2 linked regions of the Bernardetia sp. MNP-M8 genome follow. The protein of the gene in region 1 interacts with the protein of each later gene in a pairwise test. Links are inferred from orthologs where the notes say so. Each region holds a gene or a part of one and is shown in the gene's direction. Other genes may lie near its edges.

Region 1 (7,034 bases):
AGCGTGTTTTGTTTTTACATTAAATGTACAGGAAGATAATATATAGCAGCACTCTCCTTTTGAGAAGCAGGTAAGTCGCTTTCAGTAGAAGGTTCTTCTGAATTCTCTTTTTTTGAAGGCTTTTTTGGACTACTTTTTAAATCAGAAACTACTTTTTTTGAAGAAGAGAATGAAGGTAAAAAAGAAAACAGATTAATTTTAAGTGTGTGCATTTTTTTATAGTATGAAAATTTTGTAAGACAGGATTTTTTATTTTAACTAATACAAAATTAAGTCCATCAAATTATATAAAAACTTGAATATCAGAGCTTTTATCACTTGTATAAGTCTTGAGTGCATGTTTCTCAAAATTTAATTTAAAGCGATTATTTAGTAGCTTATTGTAATTTTTGCGTACTTATTAGCTAGTAATTTGCATAAAACACAAAATGATTAGATATTTAGGGTACAATGATAAAATTAAAATATCCACGCCAACGTATTTTTATAGCTTTTTTGATTTACACCTTACTCTCCTTTGCTGTGGCTACACTCAGTTTTTGGCTTTTTAGACGTGTCGAATCAATAAATCTGTTGGCTGATAAAGTTCATGAACTACATATCCATATTCGAAATTTATCAAAATTAAGAAGCGATTTTTTATTAAATGAACCACTCAATGAAGAGTTTTATAAAACAGGACACAGTCGTTTTTTGAAAGAGTATATTGTCAATCAATCACAAATCTTAGGTTCAATAAATTCCATCAAAACATCTCCTCAAGCCAAAAAGTGGAATATGACTAAGAATTTGGATTCCCTGCAATATGAAGTCAAGCTCAGTACAGATATGATGAAAGAATTAGCACGCAAGATAAGATTAAGAGGATATAAAGATTATGGTTTGGAAGGCGTAATGAGAGAGTATATACGCTTATTAGAAGTTCAACCTCACATAGACAAAGTTTTAGTTTTACAGCTTCGTAGACATGAAAAAGATTTTATAAATAGATTAGATAGCATTTCATTAAATAAATGGAAAAAAAATTTTGAAACACTTACCGAAAACATTGTTAGCAACACCTATGAATTAGAACAAAAATATAAATATCTTGCCTACCTAAATGCCTATAAAGATGCTTTTCAGCATTTTGTAGAAGTAGATTATGATATTGGTTACCGACAAGAAACGGGATTTACAGCCCAGACTAATCTAAAAGACCAAAAAATTTTGAGACGTATCGATAAATTAGATGCTTACTCACAAAATAAAAAAGATTCAATTTTAACTCAACTTCGTTTTATTACAGTAGTTTTAGTTACAACTTCTGTTATTGCTTCCATGCTGCTCAGTTTAGCTTTTCCATATATTATGAAAATTTAAAAAAAGAACAATTACTCTTTTGATGCAATGTCTATTATAATTGTAATAGATGCGTTTTTTGTGTATATTTGTATAATAATTTTTGGAATGAAATATGCCTTTTATCTAGTAAGGATTTTAGTTAAGACAGATAAAAACGTATTAAATCAAAAAAGTAAAAACGCAAAAACAATTAGTAATAATTAAAATGGCAGAAAATAATAAAGAGGAAAACGCAATAGTAGAAACAGATGTAGAAAATACAGTTTCTCCTATTCCAGAAGATAACTCAGAAAATAATGATAGAGGTAATTATGGCGCAGATAATATTCAAGTTCTTGAAGGATTAGAAGCCGTACGTAAACGCCCAGCCATGTATATTGGCGATGTAGGTATAAAAGGATTGCATCACTTGATTTGGGAAGTTGTAGATAACTCTATCGATGAAGCTCTTGCTGGACATTGTGATACGATACATGTAACCATAAATGAAGGAAATACAATCACAGTTAGAGATAATGGTCGTGGTATTCCTACTGATATACATACAAAAGAAAATCGTTCTGCTTTAGAAGTTGTAATGACAGTACTTCACGCAGGAGGTAAATTTGATAAAGATACTTATAAAGTTTCTGGTGGTCTTCATGGTGTAGGTGTTTCCTGTGTAAATGCTTTATCAGATGATTTGAGAGTAGAAGTACACAGAAATGGGAAGATTTTTGAGCAAGAATATTCTTGTGGCGCACCTAAATACTCGGTGCGTGAAATAGGAACGACTGATGTATCAGGAACTCAAGTTACTTTTCATCCTGATGCAAGCATTTTTACACATTCAGTTTTTAAATATGAAACCGTTGCTAATCGTCTTCGTGAGCTGTCTTATTTGAATGCAGGTGTAAAAATTACCCTTTCAGATGTAAGAGAAGAGTTTGGTGAAAAAGATGAAAAAGGAAATTTTGTAACCGAAACATTTTTATCAGAAGGTGGACTACGTGAGTTTGTAGAATATTTAGACAAAAGCCGTACTGCCATTATTCCAAATGCAATTTATGTAGAAGGAGACAAAAATGATGTTCCAGTTCAGGTAGCTATTCTTTACAATACTTCTTACTCTGAAAATGTATTTTCTTATGTAAATAATATTAATACAATAGAAGGAGGAACACATATTACAGGTTTTTATCGTGCCTTGACAAGAACTTTGAAAAGTTATGCTGATAAAAATGGCTTAACAGACAAAAAAGTAGAACTTTCAGGAAGTGATTTTAGAGAAGGAATGACTGCTGTAATTTCTGTAAAAGTAATGGAGCCTCAATTTGAGGGACAAACAAAAACAAAATTAGGAAATTCTGAAGTATCAGGTGCAGTAGAAACATGTGTAGCTGACGCACTTTATAGTTATTTAGAAGAAAATCCGAAAGAAGCTAAGATCATTATTCAAAAAGTTACTTTAGCTGCACAAGCTAGAATGGCTGCACGAAAGGCTCGTGAAATGGTTCAGCGTAAAACAGCTCTTAGTGGAACAGGACTTCCAGGGAAATTAGCCGATTGTTCGGAAAAAGACCCAGAAAAGTGTGAAATTTATCTCGTAGAGGGAGATTCAGCAGGTGGTTGTTTTGTTGGTACAACAGAAGTAGCTCTAACAGATGGTAGAAATTTGAGCTTTATAGAACTCATCAAAGAAGCCTCACAAGGAAAACAAAATTACTGTTATACTATTCTTAAAGATGGTTCGATAGGTATTGAAAAAATCTTATATCCTCGTAGAACTAAACAAAAAGCAAATTTAGTTCAAGTTACTTTAGACAATGGAGAGAAAATTAAATGTACGCCAGACCATAAGTTTATGCTTCGAAATGGTGAGTATGTAGAAGCAAAAGATTTAAAAAATGGTTTTTCTTTAATGCCTCTCTATAAAAAAATGTCTAAAATAGGAGGAAGAATTACTATAGAAGGTTATGAAATGGTAACTAATCCAAAAAATAGTAAGTGGATTTTTACTCATATGTTAGCTGATCAATATAATTTGAGGAATAATTTAGATGCATTGGAAGATGGTGATACTAGACATCATGTTGATTTCAATAAGCTAAATAATAATCCATCTAATATTAAAAGATTTTCTAAAGAGGAACACTTAATTATTCATCAACAGCATTTAGAAAAAACACTTCATAGACCAGATGTAATAGAAAAATGTAGGCAACTTAAAAAAGAACCTGCTTTTCGTATAAAAATGAGTGAGAGAATGCAAGAACCTCAAACTCGTAAAATACTTTCCGAACAAGCGAAAGCTCAATGGAATGATGAGCAATATATGGAAATGATGAGGGAAAAACTTCTAATTCCAAATGGTAAAGCTCCTAAAAATGTAGAGCGTTTGAATCAAATGCAACAAGAATATTGGAGTAAAGAAGAAAATAAAAATAAGCAATCTCAAACTACAAAAAGTTATTTTGAAGAAAATCCTCAAAAAAGAGAAGAACTTTCTAAAATAGCTAAGGAACAATGGAATGATGAAGAATTATTGTTGTGGAGAAGCGAAACTACTAAACAACAATGGACGGAAGAATTTAGAGAATCTCGTTCAAAGGCATATAATCAGACATATTTTGATGGTACCATTGCTTTAATGAAGGAAGTTTTGGAAAAACATGGCTCTTTAGAAAATTTTGATAAAATCAAAAGAAGTGACTATCCGAAGAAGAAAAATGTATTGAAAGTAAATAATTTTTCAGAACGTTTTTTTAATGGGGATAATCAAAAAGTTTTAGAAGCTGTTGAAAATTACAATCACAAAGTAATAAGTGTAGAGTTTTTGGAAGAAACTCAAGATGTATTTGATATTGAAGTTCCGAATACTCACAATTTTGCTTTAGCTTCTGGGGTTTTTGTTCATAATAGTGCCAAACAAGGAAGAGACAGACAATCACAAGCAATTTTGCCTTTACGTGGTAAAATCTTGAATGTCGAAAAAGCACAAGAACATCGTATTTATGATAATGAAGAGATAAAAAATATTATTACAGCATTGGGTATTCGTTTTGGAGAAAATGAGAATGGCGAAAAATACCTAAACCTTGATAAACTTCGCTATCACAAAATCGTAATCATGACCGATGCAGACGTTGATGGTAGCCATATTAGAACACTTATTTTGACACTTTTCTTCCGTTATATGAAAGATTTGGTTGAAAAAGGGTATGTTTATATTGCTCAACCTCCTCTGTATCTTATCAAGAAAGGTAAGCAGCAAGTTTATTGTTGGGATGAACCTCAACGTGAACAAGCGATGAGAGAACTCGGTGGCTCAAGTGGAAATATGAATGGAGTAGGCGTACAGCGTTACAAAGGTTTGGGAGAGATGAACCCAGAGCAACTTTGGGAAACAACAATGAACCCAGAAACGAGAAGTATGAAGCGTGTAGATGTAGAGTCTGCTGCTGCTGCAGATCAACTTTTCTCTATGCTTATGGGAGATGAGGTTGCTCCACGTAGAGAGTTTATTGAGAAAAATGCTCGTTATGCTCGTGTAGATACTTGATAAAATCGTCAAAATTATTTTTGACAATCTTATATTAAAAAAGCCATAAAAATATTTTTTAATTATTTTTATGGCTTTTTTGTGCTTATATACCTCAAAAATAAGGTTTTTAAAAAATAGACAAATTATTTCTATTTTTTTTCATGTTTTGTGTAACCTTTCTTCATCAATCAGAGTATATATAAGCAGACACACACTTTAAATAGTTCTCACTTTAATTTAATTAAAGTCATTTTTTTAGAAAAGGAAACTATCATTTTTTTTATATTCCTTCTCAAACTATTCTACTAAATAAAGTATTTATTCTTATTTTTTTAAAACTTATTTTAAGAATACTGTCAAAAATCAAAAAAAACAGAAAACATTTATCAAAAACTCTATTAAGTAAATTAGTAAATCAACAATTTCTAATTTCCATTTTTTTACCTAGTCTTGTTACATATAGACATAAATTTTACAAATCATGAATTTTAAAGCAATAATTAGCATTTTTCTTATCCTTTTAGGTATTATTGGATTAGTAATAGGTGTCTTCGGTATTTTCGGACAAAACCTTTCTAGTCAAAATCCTTGGATTTTTGCCGTACTTGGTTTTATCTTTTTCCTTTCTGGAATGGGACTTTTCAAAACCACAAGTGGAAAAGTAGAAGGATAAAAAAAAATACATTTTTTAAAACAAAAAAAAATAAAAAATGTTAATACAACAACGTTATTAGAGTATAAATCTAATTCATTCAACGAGCAATTTATTTTTTAATCTCAATTTTTTAATCTTTATTTAATCTTTATTATTATGGACAAGCTAGAATATCAAGGAACTTGGAACGAAGTAAAAGGTCGTTTAAAAAAATCATACGGTTCACTTACCGATGATGACTTAACATACGCAGAAGGTCAAGAAGACCAAATGTTAGGCAAAATTCAACAAAAACTTGGTAAGACAAGAGATGAAGTAGTCAAGATGATTAAATCTCTCTAGTCAATCAAAAATATAAAAAATCATTTTTATAAAATTAGAAAGAAAATGAATGATGCAGAAGCTACGGTGGTCTGATAAGTACGTTTTCTTTCTAATTTCTATACCTTTCCGACCAAAAAATACTATTCAATTTTCAGAGAAGACAACCAAATCTTCCATTTTTTAATCTCAATTTTTTAAACTTTATTTATTATGGGTAATTTATTATATATCATCGCTGTTGTTCTTGTTATTATATGGGCTGTTAGTTTCTTTACTGGAACTTATACAGGTGGAATTATACACGTTCTTTTAGTTGTTGCTATTATTGCAGTTTTACTTCGTGTTATTCGTGGTGGAAAAATTATATAGTTTGACTACTAAAAATTGATTTCCTTTCTATTTAATTTTATCATACATTTTATTGCGCTAAGTACATGAAAAGTTTAGAATTCATTTTCTATACAATGGTAGTTATCATATTTATTGCTTGGTGCTTAGGATTTTTTTGGTACGATTTAGATAAATCAATCCACATGTTACCAGTAATAGCCTTGTTAGCTTTATCATTTAAAAAATACAGAAAAAAAAGCTTTTAACTCAAGATATATTACGAAACACAAAGCCTTTACAAATCAATTTAATTGATTTGTAAAGGCTTCTTTTTTTATTCAAAAAAAAGGAATTAGTGTATATTTGTGCTATGAATACAACTACTAAACCCAATAAAATAGATAAAATAAAGAGTTTCCTTAATCATCCTATTGATATTGCTCCTTTAATTTATGCAAGAATTATTTTAGGACTTTTGATGACTATTGAACTCTGTGGAGGAGCTTTATCACCTTATGGAAGAACTCTTATAACTGGAGATTATCATTTTTCATATTCTTTTGCTCCTTTTATAAAACCTTGGTCAGAACCAATATTGATGTACATTCATTTTGGAGTAAATTTTATTTTGGGTTTGATGGTAGTTTTTGGGTTTAAATATCGTTTTGCCTGTATTGCCATGTTTTTTTCGGCTACCTCTATTTTTTTGATGGAAAAAACATTGTATATTAATCATGTTTATTTATACTGCATACTATTTTCAGTTTTTGCTTTTCTTCCTGCCAACCGAGCTTTTTCAGTAGATGCACATCGAAATCCTCAACTAAAGTCTTCTGAAATACCTGCTTGGACAGTCTA
Region 2 (6,407 bases), 1.3 Mb from region 1 along the record:
ATCCTGTTCAATTAATTAAAACCCAATTCTTCTATTATATTAAAAACTCTCTTCTCAACATTCAATTTATTTGACTTTTTGAGAAGAGAGTTTTTTGTTTCTATTTAGGAAGTTGTTTTAATTTTTTCTCCAAATAATAGATTTTGACTTGGCAGAAAGGGCTTAATTTTCCTTTTTTTGTTGTATTTGTTTTTTCTCCTGCCGTTGTTGGTGTCCTCACCAACGACAAACCAATCTAAGCCGAAGGATTCATAACCACACTATACACCGTTATAGAATTCAATTCTCTCCCAAAATAAAGTTTGTCTAGTGCTTCATACATATTTCTTGCACGAAAATAAGAAGTTTGTAATTCTCTATGTCCGTTATCTTCTTTTGAAACCCACTGAATTGTATAAGAACTATCACGCTCACGATAACTACGAACATATTCAAACATTTTTTTGAGGGCATCTAGTTTGTCTGTTCCGTGTTCAGTATGAAACAAAAAAGATTGATTGTGGCGAGGATTAACCGTAATTAAATTGAGTTTTATAGTTGTTCCTTCTTGAGAATAATCAAAAATAAGACTTCCATCAATTCCCAAATGGTCTTCTATTCCTTTCTGGATGCGTGCAGATTCTACGTGTATATCGTTTGGTGTCATTTTTTGTAAGTTTAATTTTCTTTGTTTTTTTAGTATTATCCGTAAAATTAAGAAAAAATGAAGAGAGATAGGAAAGAAAAAACGCCCTCTCTACTTTGATTATCTTTAGAATTCAAAAAAAATCAATAACAATTTCTCAGGATATGAAAAAATTACTTTTATGTATTGTCAAGACTATTATATATTGGTTTTAAAAGTATCATCATCTTTTTTCTGACATTCTTTTATCCACTCTTCTGCCTGTTCTTTATTTTTAAATAAGCGCATAATAAAAATACCTGCTGCTTTTTTTTCTAAATCTTGTGCAGAAAGTTTTCCAAAAATATCAGGAGATGTAATATGAGCCATGTAGCGTAAACCTGCTTCAATAGCTTGTGGCATCCAAAATTCTTGTATCCACTGATTGGCTTGTTGCCAAGGACCTACTAAATTTGTATTATCATTGATGATATAAGGACAATTATTTTCTTTAATTAAATCCAAGGCAACCAAACAGCCTGCTTTTACATTATTTACATTCACAAATCCAGTCCAATCTGCATAAAGACAATTTGTGTGAGCTTCTACATAAACTTCATAAAATACTTTTTCATCAGAATTTTTTAATGTTATCAAAATTATAGTGTTAGGGGTTGGTAAGGTAGTTAAAAAAATAATTGTGATTGTAAAACGTATTTTCATTAAAAATGGTTAGAAAAAAGAATTTACAGTCTATAAATGAGATAGATAACGTAAAAATTAAGCAAAATCCAAATAAAAAACAATATAAAACACTGTTATAAACTTAACCATTCTATACTCAATTTAAGGCATTAAAAACGTTGTCAAATTACCTATTTTTTCGTAACTTGCAGAGTTGTTTTTCAAGGAAATTTTATCACAAAAACAACTGAAAAATTATTATTCTAACGCAAAATTTTATCTTGTGTTTTCTATTTAGTTAGTAAGCATATACTTACAAAAGAGAACATCCAAGCAAATGCTTGAATGAGAAATTAGAATCAAGAATTTCAATTTAATATAGTTTTATTACTAGATAATATATGGCAGATATAGAAAATGGTTCAGAAGACCTGTTAGATGATGGAAACAGTAATATCATTCCTGTAAGTATTGAGGACGAAATGCGAACGGCATACATTGATTATTCGATGTCCGTTATTGTTTCTCGTGCTTTACCTGATGTACGTGATGGTTTAAAACCTGTCCACCGTAGAGTGTTGTATGGAATGTCAGATTTGGGAGTTTATCACAATAAAGCTTACAAAAAATCGGCTCGTATTGTAGGTGAGGTTTTGGGTAAGTACCACCCTCATGGCGATTCGTCTGTTTATGAAACGATGGTTCGTATGGCGCAGGAGTGGTCGCTTCGTTATATGCTCGTCGATGGACAAGGAAACTTTGGCTCTATTGATGGTGATAATGCAGCAGCTATGCGTTATACAGAGGCACGTATGCAGCGTTTGGCTGAAGAAATGTTGGCAGATTTGAACAAAGAAGTGGTAGATTTTATTCCAAACTTTGATGATTCCTTAACAGAGCCTTCTGTTTTACCAGGAAAATTACCTAACCTTTTGGTAAATGGTTCGTCTGGTATTGCTGTTGGTATGGCTACCAATATGGCTCCTCACAACCTTACAGAAGTCATTGATGGAATTATTGAGTATATCAAAAATCCAGAAATTACAGTTGAGGAACTTACAAAATTTGTAATTGCACCTGATTTTCCAACTGGAGGAATTATTTACGGCTACACAGGAGTAAAAAAAGCATTAGAAACTGGACGTGGAAGAATTGTGATGCGTGCCGTTGCAACTATACACACGGACAAAAATAATCGTGAACAGATTATTGTAACAGAAGTTCCATATCAAACCAATAAAGCAAGTTTGATAGAAAAAACGGCTGCTATGGTTAACGAAAAGCGTATTGAAGGAATTTCTGCTATTCGTGATGAGTCAGATAGAAATGGTTTGCGTATCGTTTATGATATTAAGCGTGATTCGATGGCAAATGTAGTTTTGAATCAGCTTTTCAAATATACAGGACTTCAAACTTCTTTTAGTGTAAACAATGTTGCACTTGTGAAAGGTCGTCCAAGAATTTGTAATCTTAGAGATTTAATTAGTTATTATGTCGAACACAGACACGAAATTGTTGTTCGCAGAACAGAATATGACCTTAGAGAAGCTAAAAAACGTCTTCATATCTTAGAAGGTCTTTTGAAAGCTCTTGATGTAATTGATTTAGTAATTGCGACAATTCGTAGCTCAAAAGATGCCGAAGAAGCAAGAAATGTTTTGACAGGTGAAGGACAAATGAATACTGAAAGTCGTTTCTTCAAGGACATTGCTGTTCCAAGTGGTTTTGTATTTGATTTTTCAGAAATTCAAGCTAAAGAAATTTTGGGAATGCGTCTTCAACGTCTTACAGGACTAGAACGCAACAAAATCCAAAACGAACACGACGCACTTGTTTTGACAGTAGAAGATTACGAAGATATTTTAGCTAGAGTAGAACGTCGTATGGAAATTATTACGGAGGAACTACTTGAACTTAGAGAAAAATATGGTGATGAGCGTCGTACTCAAATTGTTCATAGTGCAGAAGATATTGATATTGAAGATTTGATTGCTGAACAAGAAATGGTAATTACTATTTCTAATGAAGGTTATATCAAACGTACTTCTTTATCAGAATACAAATCACAAGCCCGTGGTGGAAAAGGCTCAAAAGGAGCAACTACAAAAGCAGATGATTTTGCAGAACACTTGTTTGTAGCTTCTACACACAATTATTTATTGATTTTTACAGACTATGGAAAAGTATATTGGTTAAAAGTATATGCCATTCCAGAAGGCTCAAAAACATCAAAAGGTCGCCCACTTCAAAACCTTATTTCGATAGAAACAGGCGAAAAAGTACAGACTGTTATTAATGTAAAAAGTCTGAAAGACGAAGATTATATAAATAACAATAATCTAATTTTCTGTACTAAAAAAGGACAAATCAAGAAAACAGTTTTGGAAGCCTACTCTCGTCCTCGTCAAAATGGAATTAATGCCATTACGATTAATGAAGGCGATGCACTTTTAGATGTTCGTTTGACAGATGGAAACAACGAAATTATTATGGCTGTTGGTTCGGGTCGTGCAATTCGTTTCAACGAAACACAAGTCCGTCCGATGGGAAGAACAGCATCAGGAGTTCGTGGAATTTCTGTAAAAGAAGGTGATGAAGTAATTGGAATGGTTTGTCTGAACCGTCCAGATTCAAATCTATTAGTCGTTTCTGAAAAAGGATATGGAAAACGCTCCGATGTAGAAGATTATAGAGTTATCAAACGTGGTGGAAAAGGAGTAACTACTCTCAAAATCACAGAAAAAACAGGTACTTTGATTGCCATAAAAGAAGTAATCGATACCGACCATTTAATGATTAGTAGAAAATCGGGTGTCATGATTCGTTTTGCAGTTTCCGAACTTCGTACTATGGGACGTGCTACACAAGGCGTTCGTCTGATAAATTTAGCAGAAGGAGACCAAATAGCTTCTGTTGCTAAAATTGAACACATAGAAGAAGAGTTAGAAGATATTTTATTGGAAGAAGGAATGGAAAATCCAAATACAGAGGTAAATGGAGAAATTGCTACAAATCTTGCTAATGAAGCCAATAATTCTGAAAATGGAAGTCATTCTGAAAATGATGATACAGAAGCTGATGAAAATTCAGAAGGTGTAGAATAATTTTTTTTTGCATTATACTTGCATTAACTTTGGAAGTTCTATTTTTGTAAAGGAAATAGAACTTCTATTTTTTTATAAAAAATCAATTTCAAAATAATATCACACCTATTTTAACGTGTGATGAATCCAATAATTCAAACTCATTTTATACAATGACAAAATCAATTTTAAAATCAATAATAGTAGGAACTGCATTTGTAACAGGTTCATTTCTTACAAATGAAACTATTGCACAAAATGGAGCTTTAACCAGTGCTGAATTTTTTGCAACGCCTCAAGAAGGAAATTACGAAAAAGCACTAGAAAAAGTTCGTCAAGCAACTTATCATAAGAAAACAGAAGGAAAAGCTAGAACTTGGTATACAAGAGCAAAAGTTTTTACTGCTATTGTTGAAGCAGGAGTAGAAGATAAAGAAGTAGCAGCTCTCGTAGAGAATCCAATAGATAGTGCTTTTGCTTCCATGACAAAGGCATTAGAAGTAGAAAAAGCCGAAGGAGATGATAAATATACTAAACGAATAGAAGATCCAGCTTTTCAAAGTGATTTAGGAATGGAAACAGGTTTACAAGCTCGCTTGAAAAATGCTATTCTTAATAACGTACAGAAATACCAAGATGCAGAAGACTTTGTGAAAGCTTACGAAACAATGCTTCCTCTTGCTACTTATCTTTCTACTGATACCACAAACTTGATTTATACTGCTTACTTTGCTAATAAAGCTGAAAAACTAGATAAATCAGCTTTTTTTTATGAAAAACTTGGCAACATAGAAGAATATACAGGTGCAGTAGACGCTTATCAATCAGCTGCTTATTCCTATTATAAATTAGAAGATAGTACAAACTTTCTTAGAGTATTAGAAAAAGGAGCTGAACGTTTTCCTCAAGAACCTTATTTCATAACTAATGCTGCTGATGTATATATTCAACAAGAAAACTATGATAAAGCCATCGAAATGTTACAAAAGGCAGAAGCAATAGCTCCTGATGATGTAAGACAATTAACTATATTAGCTCGTCTTTATGATCAACTTGAACAAAAAGACAAAGCATTTGAATATTATGAAAAAATTTATAAATTAGATCCACAAGATGAAGAAGCTATTCGTGCTTTGGGTGTTGGGTACTATCAAATTGCTGGAGATTTGTATCGTGAACTAGAAGATGAAGCAAAAAAGTCAAAAGACAAGAAAATAAACAAAGAAGATGCTAGATATAAAAAAATGATTACCTATGCAGATAAATCTATTCCTTATTTGATGGCTTATAAAGATTTGACAGATGAAAAATCTGCTGTTTATAGTACACTAATGAATCTCTATATGTATAAAGGAGATGAAGTAAATGAAGATAAAATGAGAAAATTAGCAGAAAAGAAATAAGTAACTTTTCTTGCAAATATTTTCTTACATAACAAAAATCCTATTTGCGTAAAAATAAGTAGGATTTTTTTTATTCGATAAGACGAAAATAAATATACGCACAAAAAAAAGATGATACTTCCAAAGGCTGCATCATCTTCCACTACTCACTAACTATGGCTACTGTAATTTAGAAAACTACATAGCCAACAAAAGATTTTTGTATCTATAAATTATTTATATTAAAATAATTTGAAATTTCTTTTTTAACTTACCTACTCTATTTTTCTTTAAAACAAACTTCCTAAATCTATCATTTAGGAAGTTGTTAGGAATTGTTAGGTTGTAAGTTAGAAGATTTCAAAACATAGTAGTTTTGCGCTTCTATTTCTATGACCCACTAAGTAGGCAATAAGGTTGCATAGATTATTTATTTTTTTTAAAAAACTCAAAATAACTTGATACAATACATAAAAGCATAGAATAAAGTAGGTTAAAACTAAATAGGTGATTCTCTAAATGGGTTTGATAAACGAATAGAATCAGAATAGTATTTGGCTTTTTTAGAAAAATTCAAAAGTATTTACACTAAAATATTGCAACAAACAAAGAAATTATGTATTATTGGTTAGAGTAAGCGATAAAGCATCTATT

What was found.
Region 2: the proteins of gyrB (region 1) and gyrA interact in binary tests that used the Escherichia coli proteins (3 or more experiments, as listed by UniProt). The link is inferred for Bernardetia sp. MNP-M8 from one-to-one orthologs.

Annotation. Positions count from the first base shown.
Region 1 is NZ_CP147012.1:3,881,851-3,888,884, forward strand. Bases 1,200-5,085 are described here. They hold gyrB (DNA topoisomerase (ATP-hydrolyzing) subunit B), read left to right. Parts: upstream 1,200-1,549; coding sequence 1,550-4,885; downstream 4,886-5,085. Other genes in these bases: V9L04_RS15795 (hypothetical protein), read left to right, coding at 1,200-1,362. In the rest of the region: V9L04_RS15790 (hypothetical protein), read right to left, coding at 15-212; more of V9L04_RS15795, read left to right, coding at 451-1,199; V9L04_RS15805 (hypothetical protein), read left to right, coding at 5,349-5,540; V9L04_RS15810 (CsbD family protein), read left to right, coding at 5,679-5,864; V9L04_RS15815 (lmo0937 family membrane protein), read left to right, coding at 6,057-6,215; V9L04_RS15820 (HTTM domain-containing protein), read left to right, coding at 6,547-7,034. UniProt on the Escherichia coli protein: DNA gyrase negatively supercoils closed circular double-stranded DNA in an ATP-dependent manner to maintain chromosomes in an underwound state.
Region 2 is NZ_CP147012.1:2,601,970-2,608,376, reverse strand. Bases 1,334-4,592 are described here. They hold gyrA (DNA gyrase subunit A), read left to right. Parts: upstream 1,334-1,689; coding sequence 1,690-4,392; downstream 4,393-4,592. Other genes in these bases: V9L04_RS10730 (tetratricopeptide repeat protein), read left to right, coding at 4,545-4,592. Also shown: V9L04_RS10745 (hypothetical protein), read right to left, coding at 236-646; V9L04_RS10740 (hypothetical protein), read right to left, coding at 824-1,261; more of V9L04_RS10730, read left to right, coding at 4,593-5,774. UniProt on the Escherichia coli protein: A type II topoisomerase that negatively supercoils closed circular double-stranded (ds) DNA in an ATP-dependent manner to maintain chromosomes in an underwound state.